DNA from 2 places in the Alcanivorax sp. P2S70 genome. Region 1 is predicted to be linked to the other one. Evidence: predicted binding sites of a transcription regulator. Region 1 holds the regulator's gene; the other holds the start of a gene.
The links. Region 1 encodes PhoB, which activates phosphate uptake and scavenging genes when phosphate is short. Its sites were predicted from a motif close to TGTCATANNNNTGTCANA; they were not measured.

Region 2: Q672_RS29585 (phosphatase PAP2 family protein) is a predicted target of PhoB. The motif match lies at 1,719-1,736, and genes of this name have one in related genera.

The regions. Positions count from the first base shown of each region.
Region 1 is NZ_AXBZ01000034.1:403,269-407,957, forward strand. Features, by position in the region: gene Q672_RS29075 (NADPH-dependent FMN reductase) at 52-597, shown strand; gene Q672_RS33995 (DUF1328 domain-containing protein) at 602-778, opposite strand; gene Q672_RS29085 (TIGR00730 family Rossman fold protein) at 959-1,543, opposite strand; gene phoR (phosphate regulon sensor histidine kinase PhoR) at 1,598-2,908, opposite strand; gene phoB (phosphate regulon transcriptional regulator PhoB) at 2,980-3,684, opposite strand; gene ubiA (4-hydroxybenzoate octaprenyltransferase) at 3,951-4,689, opposite strand, start outside.
Region 2 is NZ_AXBZ01000041.1:2,891-7,579, forward strand. Features, by position in the region: gene Q672_RS29580 (anhydro-N-acetylmuramic acid kinase) at 1-1,068, shown strand, start outside; gene Q672_RS29585 (phosphatase PAP2 family protein) at 1,142-1,675, opposite strand; gene erpA (iron-sulfur cluster insertion protein ErpA) at 1,875-2,213, opposite strand; gene Q672_RS29595 (bactofilin family protein) at 2,304-2,765, opposite strand; gene Q672_RS29600 (DUF6776 family protein) at 2,775-3,503, opposite strand; gene argC (N-acetyl-gamma-glutamyl-phosphate reductase) at 3,506-4,546, opposite strand; gene Q672_RS29610 (chloride channel protein) at 4,654-4,689, opposite strand, start outside.

The sequences.
Region 1 (4,689 bases):
GTCAAAGAGCATCAACCCACTCACTTTCTCGCGTTCAAAGGAATGTCAGCCATGAAAGTTATCGCCATTGCAGGCAGTCTCAGACAGCAATCTTTCAATCAAGGCCTGGTGCGTGCTGCCGTTGATTGTGCCCCGAAAGGCATGGATATCGAGATCGCCGATATCTCTAGCATCCCCCTGTACAACGGCGATATCGATAATGACAAGGAACGCCCTGCCGAAGTGTTGGCGCTGGCAGAAAAACTGCAGAAGGCCGATGCCCTGCTGATTGCCACACCGGAATATAATTACTCCGTTCCCGGCGTGTTGAAGAATACGCTGGACTGGCTGTCCCGGGTGCCGGGCAAAGTCTTCGCGGGTAAACCCACCGCTATCATGGGCGCATCCATGGGCGGAATGGGCAGCAGCCGAAGCCAATACCATTTGCGGCAGATACTGGTGGGGTTGGATGCCTACCTGCTTAACAAGCCCGAAGTCTTTGTCTCCAGCGCACACGAAAAATGTGACGAGCAAGGCAACCTGGCCGACGACAAGACACAATCCCTGATCGCCGATCAGTTGGTGGCGTTGCAGGCATGGTCAGCCCATTTTTCGTGAACCGTCAGACTTTGGGGCCTCGACCCCGCAAGGCGTTGGCGACCAGGCTGATCACCAGCAGTATCAGGAAAAGGAAAAAGATAATTTTCGCGATAGAGGCGGCGCCAGAGGCAATGCCTCCAAAGCCGAGTACGCCAGCGATAATGGCAACAATAAAAAAAGTCAGAGCCCATCCAAGCATGAGAATGTCCTCGCTAATAGAATGAGTCTCAAGAATGACGTTGCTGCGTTTTAGCTTCCGTGCAGAGGTTAATGCTTTAACGATTTTTTATACTGTGCTCGCGTTTTCCGGCCGCCAGAATTAGAAACATTATCGTGGTGTTTGCAGAAAGCACGCGTCTTATTGACTGGGTGGCGTGCGTTACAATGGGTGGCTTGTTTCCAGCCAGGTCTCCAACGGTGGCGATTTCCAGTCTGCGAAGCGTCCCAGAAGGTCGTCCGCACTGGCGCTGACCTGCAGCAAGTTCCGGTGCTCTGGCTTGAGCAGACCCTTGTCGACGCTGTGACCAAGGAAGGCCGCCAGGTGGTCGTAGTAACCGTTGACGTTCAGCAGACCAATTGGCTTGTGATGAAAGCCTAGCTGTGCCCAAGTCAAAATCTCAAACAGCTCTTCCAGGGTGCCCATGCCACCGGGGAGTGCGATGAACGCATCGGCCTGATCCGCCATAGCTGCCTTGCGCTCGTGCATGGAGTCGACGATCTGCAACTCGGTCAGGTGGTGATTGCCAATCTCACGGCGCAGCAGTGCCTGGGGGATAATTCCTATTACCTCTCCCCCCCTGTCCATGACCGCGTTGGCCAGAGTTCCCATGATCCCCACGCTGGCGCCGCCATACACCAGCCCAAGATTTCGGCTTACCAATGCTGCGGCCAGGTTTTCAGCCGCGATGCCAAAAGCAGGATCGTTTCCGTCGCTGGAAGCACAGTAAACGCAGACTTTTTTCATCATCATCCCTAATGGTGTTTGGGTTTGTCGCAAATCGGTTGCAGGTGGAGCGTCTTACCCTGCAACTGCAGTGGGGCGATTAACCAGTCGCTCTGGTGGGAAGTGGCAGGTAAAGGTGCTGCCCTTGCCCAGCTCGCTCTTGATGTCCAGTTTGCCGTTATGACGAATCATCACGTGTTTGACAATGGCGAGCCCCAGACCCGTGCCACCCGTTTGGGTGACCCGGCTATTATCGGGGCGATAAAAGCGTTCTGTGAGCCGTGGAATATGGGCAGGGTCAATTCCCAGACCATTATCGGTAACGGCCAGATGCGCGCCCTTTTCGTCCTGCCACCACTGGATGCGAATCAGGCCACCGGAAGGGGTGTACTTCACTGCATTGGTAATCAGGTTTCCAAAGGCGCTTTCCAGTTCGGCGGGGTTGGCGACCAGACGCGCCTCGGTTGGGACATCCATTTCAATCTGATGATGTTTGTCCGCGCTCAGAGCTTGGGCGTTTTCGCGCATGCGGTTGAGCATGCCGTGTACAGCGACGGCTTGGCGATCGTTATCCGCATCGGTATTTTCCAGTCGCGAGAGCAACAACAGATCCGTGACCAGCGCTTCCATGCGGTCAGACTGGCTTTCCATTTGAGTCAGTGCACGCCGCAGACGAGGCTGTTCTTCAGGCACGGTATCCAGCAGCGTTTCAAGGTAGCCTTTGAGTACTGTTAAAGGGGTTTTCAACTCGTGGCTGACATTGGCTACAAAGTCTTTGCGCATTTGTTCGAGGTGATGAATCCGGGTGACATCACGGGCCATCAGCAGTTGCTCGCCAACGCCGAACTCCGTCACCCTGAATTGCAGGATGCGGTTGTCATTCACCGGAGAGGGAATTTCCAGGGGTTCGCGAAAATCGGCGCGATGAAGGTATTCGGTAAATCCGGGGTGGCGCACCAGGTTGGTGAGCGGTTGCCCCAGGTCCTGGCTGGGGTTGAAGCCCATATAGCGCTCTGCGGCGGCGTTCCAGTATTCCAGATAGCCGTGCTGGTCAATCAGGATGACCACCTCTTCCAGAGCGTTTACGGATTGCTGGGCGCGGTGGATGATGCTTTGCAGGTTTTCCTGCGCACGCCGTTCTTTCTGAAACAAGTGTTCCAGCCGGGTATAGAACTCGCCCCACAGACCGATGCTGTCTGGCGGTTCGGTATGATCATCACGGACCAGCCAGCTGTAGAGGGAGAACAGCTGCCGGGTACTCCAGAAAATGTAGCCCACCAGGCCTACCAGCAATGGCCAGATGTGACCGACTGCGAGAGCGGTCAAGGCGGCCAGGGCGATCAGGCCGGCGATTCGATTAACTTCTTTGGCCAGGCTGGCTTTCATGATCGTGTGTTGCCCTTGTGGGGTCAGACTGGAGTTATACCGAGGTCATGAACCCTAACACATTATTGGCTTCAGCTCGCCTTGGCGGCCTTGATCGAAAAGCGATAGCCCGTACCTCGCACCGTCTGGATAAAACGGTCAAAGCCGTAGGGTGCGAGAGCCTTGCGCAAACGGCGGATGTGGACGTCGATGGTGCGGTCTTCCACATACACATTGGCGCCCCACACCTGATCCAGCAACTGGGTGCGGGAGTAGGCTCGCTCCTGATGGCTCATGAAGAATTCCAGCAGGCGATATTCGGTTGGCCCCATATCCACCGGCTCGTCGTTAGCGCTGATACGGTGGCTGACCGGGTCCAGGCATAGCCCTTCCACTTCGATAGCTTTTTCGGCGGCAGCGCTGGAAGAGCGGCGCAGTACCGCCTTGATCCGGGAAATCAGTTCGCGGGTGGAAAACGGTTTGGTGATGTAGTCGTCAGCACCCACATCCAGGCCCTGGATCTTGTTATCTTCTTCGCTTTTGGCGGTAAGCATGATGATCGGCACTTCATTGGTGGTCTCATCACGCTTAAGGCGACGGGCCAGCTCAATGCCGGTCACGGAGGGCAGCATCCAGTCCAGCAGTACCAGGTCTGGCCGTTCGTCGACGATGATCTCGTGGCCGCGCTGGGCATTTTCAGCTTCCAGTACATCAAAGTCCGCCAGTTCCAAGGCGACAGCGACCATCTCACGGATAGCCGGCTCGTCATCAACAATCAAAATTCGGTTACGGGACATGGCTTCCTTCCTTCGCCTGTCAGTCTTTTGTTGGTGCCCTATTAGATTGCTCTTTTATGACATGCGTATGACAAGTTGAGCCGGATGCGGGGGAATTGCAAGCGGGAGAGGGAGTGATGAGTTGAAAGTTCAAAATTGAAACGCGGCCCAAGCCAGCAGGTTTTGCATAGCCGTGCCCGCGCTCGCAGGTAATGGCGCGGGTACAGAGAGCCGGAACGACAAAACCTGCCTCCCGCCTTTTCCACTTTGAGCGTTAAACTTTCAACTCAAAAGTACTGGAAATACAACCCCGCAAACACACACGCCCCGCTCCAGTGATTGTTCAGGAAGGCATGAAAACTGGGCCAGCGTTCGCGATAGCGGATCAGGCTGTGCTGGTAGAGGAAGGTCACGGCCATCCCTGCCAGGCCTGCATACCAGGGCCAGCTGAACCCAAGGCGGTGGCCGACCATGATCAGCCCCAGCAGGGTTAGCCCCTGAAGGACACCGATCATTAACCGATCGGCGTCGCCAAACAGGATAGCGGTGCTCTTTATGCCCAGTTTCAGGTCGTCTTCACGGTCACACATGGCGTACTGGGTGTCATAGGCGACCGTCCACACCACATTGGCCACGTACAGCAGCCAGGCGATTTCCGGGACCTCGCCGGTTTCTGCGGCAAAAGCCATGGGGATGGCCCAGCTGAAGGCGGCCCCCAGAAACAGCTGCGGCATAAAGGTGAAGCGCTTGGTGAAGGGGTACAGCACCGCCAGCCCAAGGCCGCCGAAGGACAGCCAGAAGGTCAATTCGTTGAGGAACAGCACCAGTACGAAGGCTAGCAGCCCCAGCCCGGCGAACAGCGCCAGCGCCTTTTTGCTGCTGATGGCGCCAGTGGCCAGCGGCCGGCCCTGGGTGCGCTCCACATCGCCGTCGAAATCCCGGTCGGCAAAATCGTTAATCACGCAGCCTGCCGCGCGCATGATCACCACCCCCAGAAAGAAGATCACGATGGTGGTCAGGCTCGGG
Region 2 (4,689 bases), on a different contig from region 1:
GGCCTGATGACCGGCACCAGCGTTGACGGCATCGACGCGGTACTGGTGCGGATCGATGATAATCGCGTCACGCTACTGGGCAGCCATAGCGAGCCCATCCCCGATCCTGTGCGGGCCGACATTCTGACGCTTTGCCAGCCGGGCAACGGAGAGATCGACCTGTGCGGCAGCGTCAGTCAGACGCTTGGCTGCCTCTATGCCAATGCCTGCCACGCCCTGCTGCAGACTCGCGGCATTGCCGCTTCCGCCATACGCGCCATCGGCTGCCACGGGCAGACCGTTCGCCACCGTCCGGGCACTCAGGGTTTTAGCCTGCAACTGGTCTGCGCCGATACCCTGGCGGTGAAAACCGGCATCCCGGTGGTACACAATTTTCGCAACAAGGACATGGTGCTCGGCGGCCAGGGCGCCCCCCTGGTGCCCCCCTTTCACCGCCAGCAGTTTGGCCGTTCTGGCGAGCGGCTTGCGGTGATCAACATTGGCGGGATGGCCAACGCCTCTCTGCTGGAAGGCCGCACACTGCTCGGCGGTTTCGACACGGGCCCGGGCAATGTGCTGATGGATGACTGGATCGCCCGACAAGGCCTTGGTCCTTTTGACCGCAATGGCGACTGGGCTGCCAGCGGCCGTGTGGACCCGGGCCTGCTCTCCACCCTGCTGAGCGATCCCTACTTCAGCCTGCCGCCGCCCAAGAGTACCGGGCGGGAACACTTCAACGCCCAGTGGCTAACCTCCCGGCTGCCCGCCCAGACCCGCCCTGCGGACATCCAGGCCACGCTCGCCGAACTCACTGCACGCAGCATTGCCGATGCCCTTGCCGCATTTCGCCCCGACGCCCTGCTCATCTGTGGCGGCGGCGCCCATAATGATTACTTGCTACAACGACTCCACGCCCTCACCGACGTCGCGGTGAACACCACGGAAAAAGCGGGTCTTCATCCTGACTGGGTGGAAGCCGCCGCGTTCGCCTGGCTGGCATGGGCGCGCTGGAATGAAAAGCCGGCCAACGCCCCGGTCGTCACCGGAGCCTCGAGGGAAGCGATTCTGGGGCAGGTCACACTGCCGTAAGAGCAGCAGCCAGCTATGAGCTATGAGTCACCAGGCGCGAACCAAGGATTACGGAAACCGAGTAGCTTGCCAGTCAAACCAGCCAGAGAGCGATCAGGGCACAACTGAAGCCCAGCGTCGCCCCTGCCAGAATATCACTGGGGTAATGGACCCCCAGCAGCACCCGGGACAATCCGACCATCACTGCCAGCGCCAATGCCAGCGCCATGACCGGCGGGTAAAAGACACACAGGAGGGTAGCCATCACGAAGGCCGCTGCGGTGTGCCCGGAAGGAAAACTGAAGCGGTCCGCCGGCTGGATGAACGCCGACAGGCTTTCCAGCGCATCGGCCGGGCGCGGACGCTTGATCAAATGCTTGAGCCCAACGAACAACGGGACTTCCAGTGCGTAGGCGGCCATCGCAGTGAGTGCAAACTCACTGCCGCCCAGACGGTCCACCCACCAGATCAGCAGGGTCAGCGCCACATAGAAAGGGCCATCTCCAAGACGCGAGACCATGCGCGCCATACGCGCCCGCCGCGCGGCCTGAGGCTGCTGAAGCAACCAGCACATGGCGCGGGTATCAGCAGCGGTCATTCGTTGAAAACTCGGTCGTGTCGTCATCATGAGTTTAGTGTCCACCCTGAAAACGACGAAATGTTGATCAAATAATGAAGGTTATGTGACAGCGGGCGCCGCACACAGAAACCCTGTGGGAGCGGTCGCTCGACCGCGAAAGAGGCTGACAGGACGTGATACTCGGAAAAGCGGGTATCGCGGTGAAACCACCGCTCCCACAGAATGGCAAGGAGTGACTCAGGGCGCCCTAGACCGAGAAGGAAGAACCGCAGCCGCAGGTCGTAGCGGCATTGGGGTTGCTGACCACGAAACGCGACCCCATCAGACCCTGCTCGTAATCTACCTGTGAGCCATCAAGGTACTGGATACTCATGGCGTCCACCAGCAGGGTGACACCGTCTTTCTCGACAATGGTATCGTCATCGTTCACGGCTTCATCGAACGTGAAGCCATAAGAAAAGCCCGCACAGCCACCCCCGGTGATATACACCCGCAGCTTGAGCTCAGGATTGCCTTCATCGTCGCGCAGCTCTTTGACTTTGGCGGCGGCAGCGTCGGTGAACGAAATAGGGGTTGGGTCGATCATAGGCTCGCTATTGCTGTAAAACGGAAGAACCCGTGACACAAACGCCGGTGTGACACGGGTTCAATATGTTCCAGTACCTGACTAAAACCGTCAAGAATTATCCGCAGCGGCCTCTTTGGCCGCCGCAGGCTTGTCCGCTGTTTTCTCCGGGGCGGGCAGATTGCGACGCTCATCGTCCAGGCGTACCAGCTTGCCGTTGACCCGGGCCCCCATCACCATCTCGATCATCAGGTAGTAAACATTGCCCTCGACAGAGGCTTTTTCAGCCAGCTCCAGATTTTCAGTAGCGTGGACGTCACCTTCCACATGGCCATTAATCACTACCTGGGGAACCTGAATCTCGCCTTTTACTACCCCCGTCTCGCCGATCACCAGTCGGCCACCATCCTTGCCGACACTGATATTGCCTTCAACAGCCCCCTGCACGTGCAGGCCACCGGTAAATTCGATATCGCCTGTCACCTTGGCACTCGGGGCGATGAGGGTGTGATTGCGGTAATCCTGGGAGGCGGATGCTCCGGAAGATGCGGATTTCTTGTCTCGGCCTAGCACTGCTCTCTCCTACTGCCACTTTATGGTTTTCTGTATTTGGTGTCGGCTTCTGCCGCCGCTTTCAGCTTCCACATCCAGTGTGCCAATCTCTACCCCTTCCGGCAGCCGAAAACGGCCACTCAGCTCCTGAAAATAGCGAAACCGGAACCGTGTCTCACTGCCATCGGCTAACCAGTCCTCACCAGTCAGTGCAAAGGCCTCTGCGTCGCGGGTTCCCTTGAGGGTCAAGCGAATATCGCCGGACAGATAATTACGGTTATCCCCCGCCTGCACCAGTACCACTTTGTAACTGTACAGGTTGGGCTCGTCGGTCGGTTGCAGCGTGGCCTTTTCAATTTGCAGCCCACCTTCAGTCCCCACCGGCGCCATGACATTCTTGTAGAATGCCACCGCCTCTTCCAGTTCGGCCGCTTGATCACGCAGGCCCTTGATTTCCTGGCGCAGGGTCTCGCGGGCCTGACGGGTCACTTCGGTGTCGGTGCGGTACAGCGCCAGTTCGTTGCGGGCAGCATCCAGTTCCCGTTTCTTGCTCTTCAATTCGGCGCGCAAACGCTGATTGGTGGCAGAGGTATCCAGGGAGCCGCTATTGCCCACCCACAGCCCCGCGACAAACAGGACCAGGGCAGACACCGCCGCCCCCACCATGAGCAAACGACGGCGTTTCTTCTGCTGGGAAGGACTGACCGGCATGAGTACCACATCATCGATACCCGCGCGGCTTTGCGGTTTCTTCGCCATGATCAGGGCATCAACGGCACGACCGCGAGGCCGGCCGATTCGTCCAGCCCAAACATGATATTCATGGCCTGCACGGCTTGCCCGGAGGCCCCTTTCACCAGGTTATCGATCACCGACAACACCACGATCACGTTCTCGCCACGGGGCTGATGCAAGGCAATCCGGCATGTGTTCGCCCCTTTCACAAAGCGGGTTTCCGGGTGGCTTCCCAGCGGCATGACATCCACAAAGGGCTCATCCTGATAGCGTTTTTCATAGGCAGCCTGGATCTCTTCCAGAGACGGCGCACCTTCTACCAGCTGACCGTAAAGCGTGGCATGAATACCTCGAATCATGGGAATCAGGTGGGGAACAAAGGTGGCCTTTACCGGCCGACCGGCAATGTCCCCAAGGCCCTGCTCGATTTCCGGCAGATGGCGATGACCACTGGCTCCGTAGGCCTTGTAGCTTTCACCGGCTTCCGCCAGCAACATCGGCACCTTGGCCCCCTTGCCCGCGCCACTGGCGCCGCTGGCGGCATTGGCAATCAGCTGGTCAGGCTTGATCCAGCCATTCTCCAGCAACGGCAGGTAACCCAGCTGGATGGAGGTGGGGTAGCAGCCGGCGCACGCGACCAGGCGCGCCTTACGCATTTTCTCACGGTTCACTTCCGGCAGGCCGTATACCGCTTCCGCCAGCAACTCGGGGCAGGCATGGGGCTCGCCATACCATTCGCTCCACAGTTCGTGATCCCGCAATCGGAAATCAGCAGACAGGTCGACCACCCGCACGCCAGCCGCCATCAGCTCTGGCATCATGCGCATGGCAACATTATGTGGCGTGGCAAAGAACACCACATCGCACTGCGCCAACCGCGTCACGTCCGGCTCACTAAACACCAGATCGGTGCGGCCACGCAGCGAGGGAAACATGTCAGCCACAGCGGTACCGGCATCGCCTCGGGACGTGATCACATCCAGTTCCACCTGGGGATGATTGACCAGCAAACGCAGTAACTCGACCCCGGTATACCCGGTGCCGCCGACTACGCCGACCTTCAGGATTGCCATAACTTCACTCCACTGTTTGCTGTACTGCTGCAATAAAAGGCAGGCACGCATGATAGGGGCGCCCACCCACCGCGGCAACTTTGCCGCCGCCAACGCCCGGCTCAACCCGGCAGCTGTCGCTCCTGATCGGTTTTATC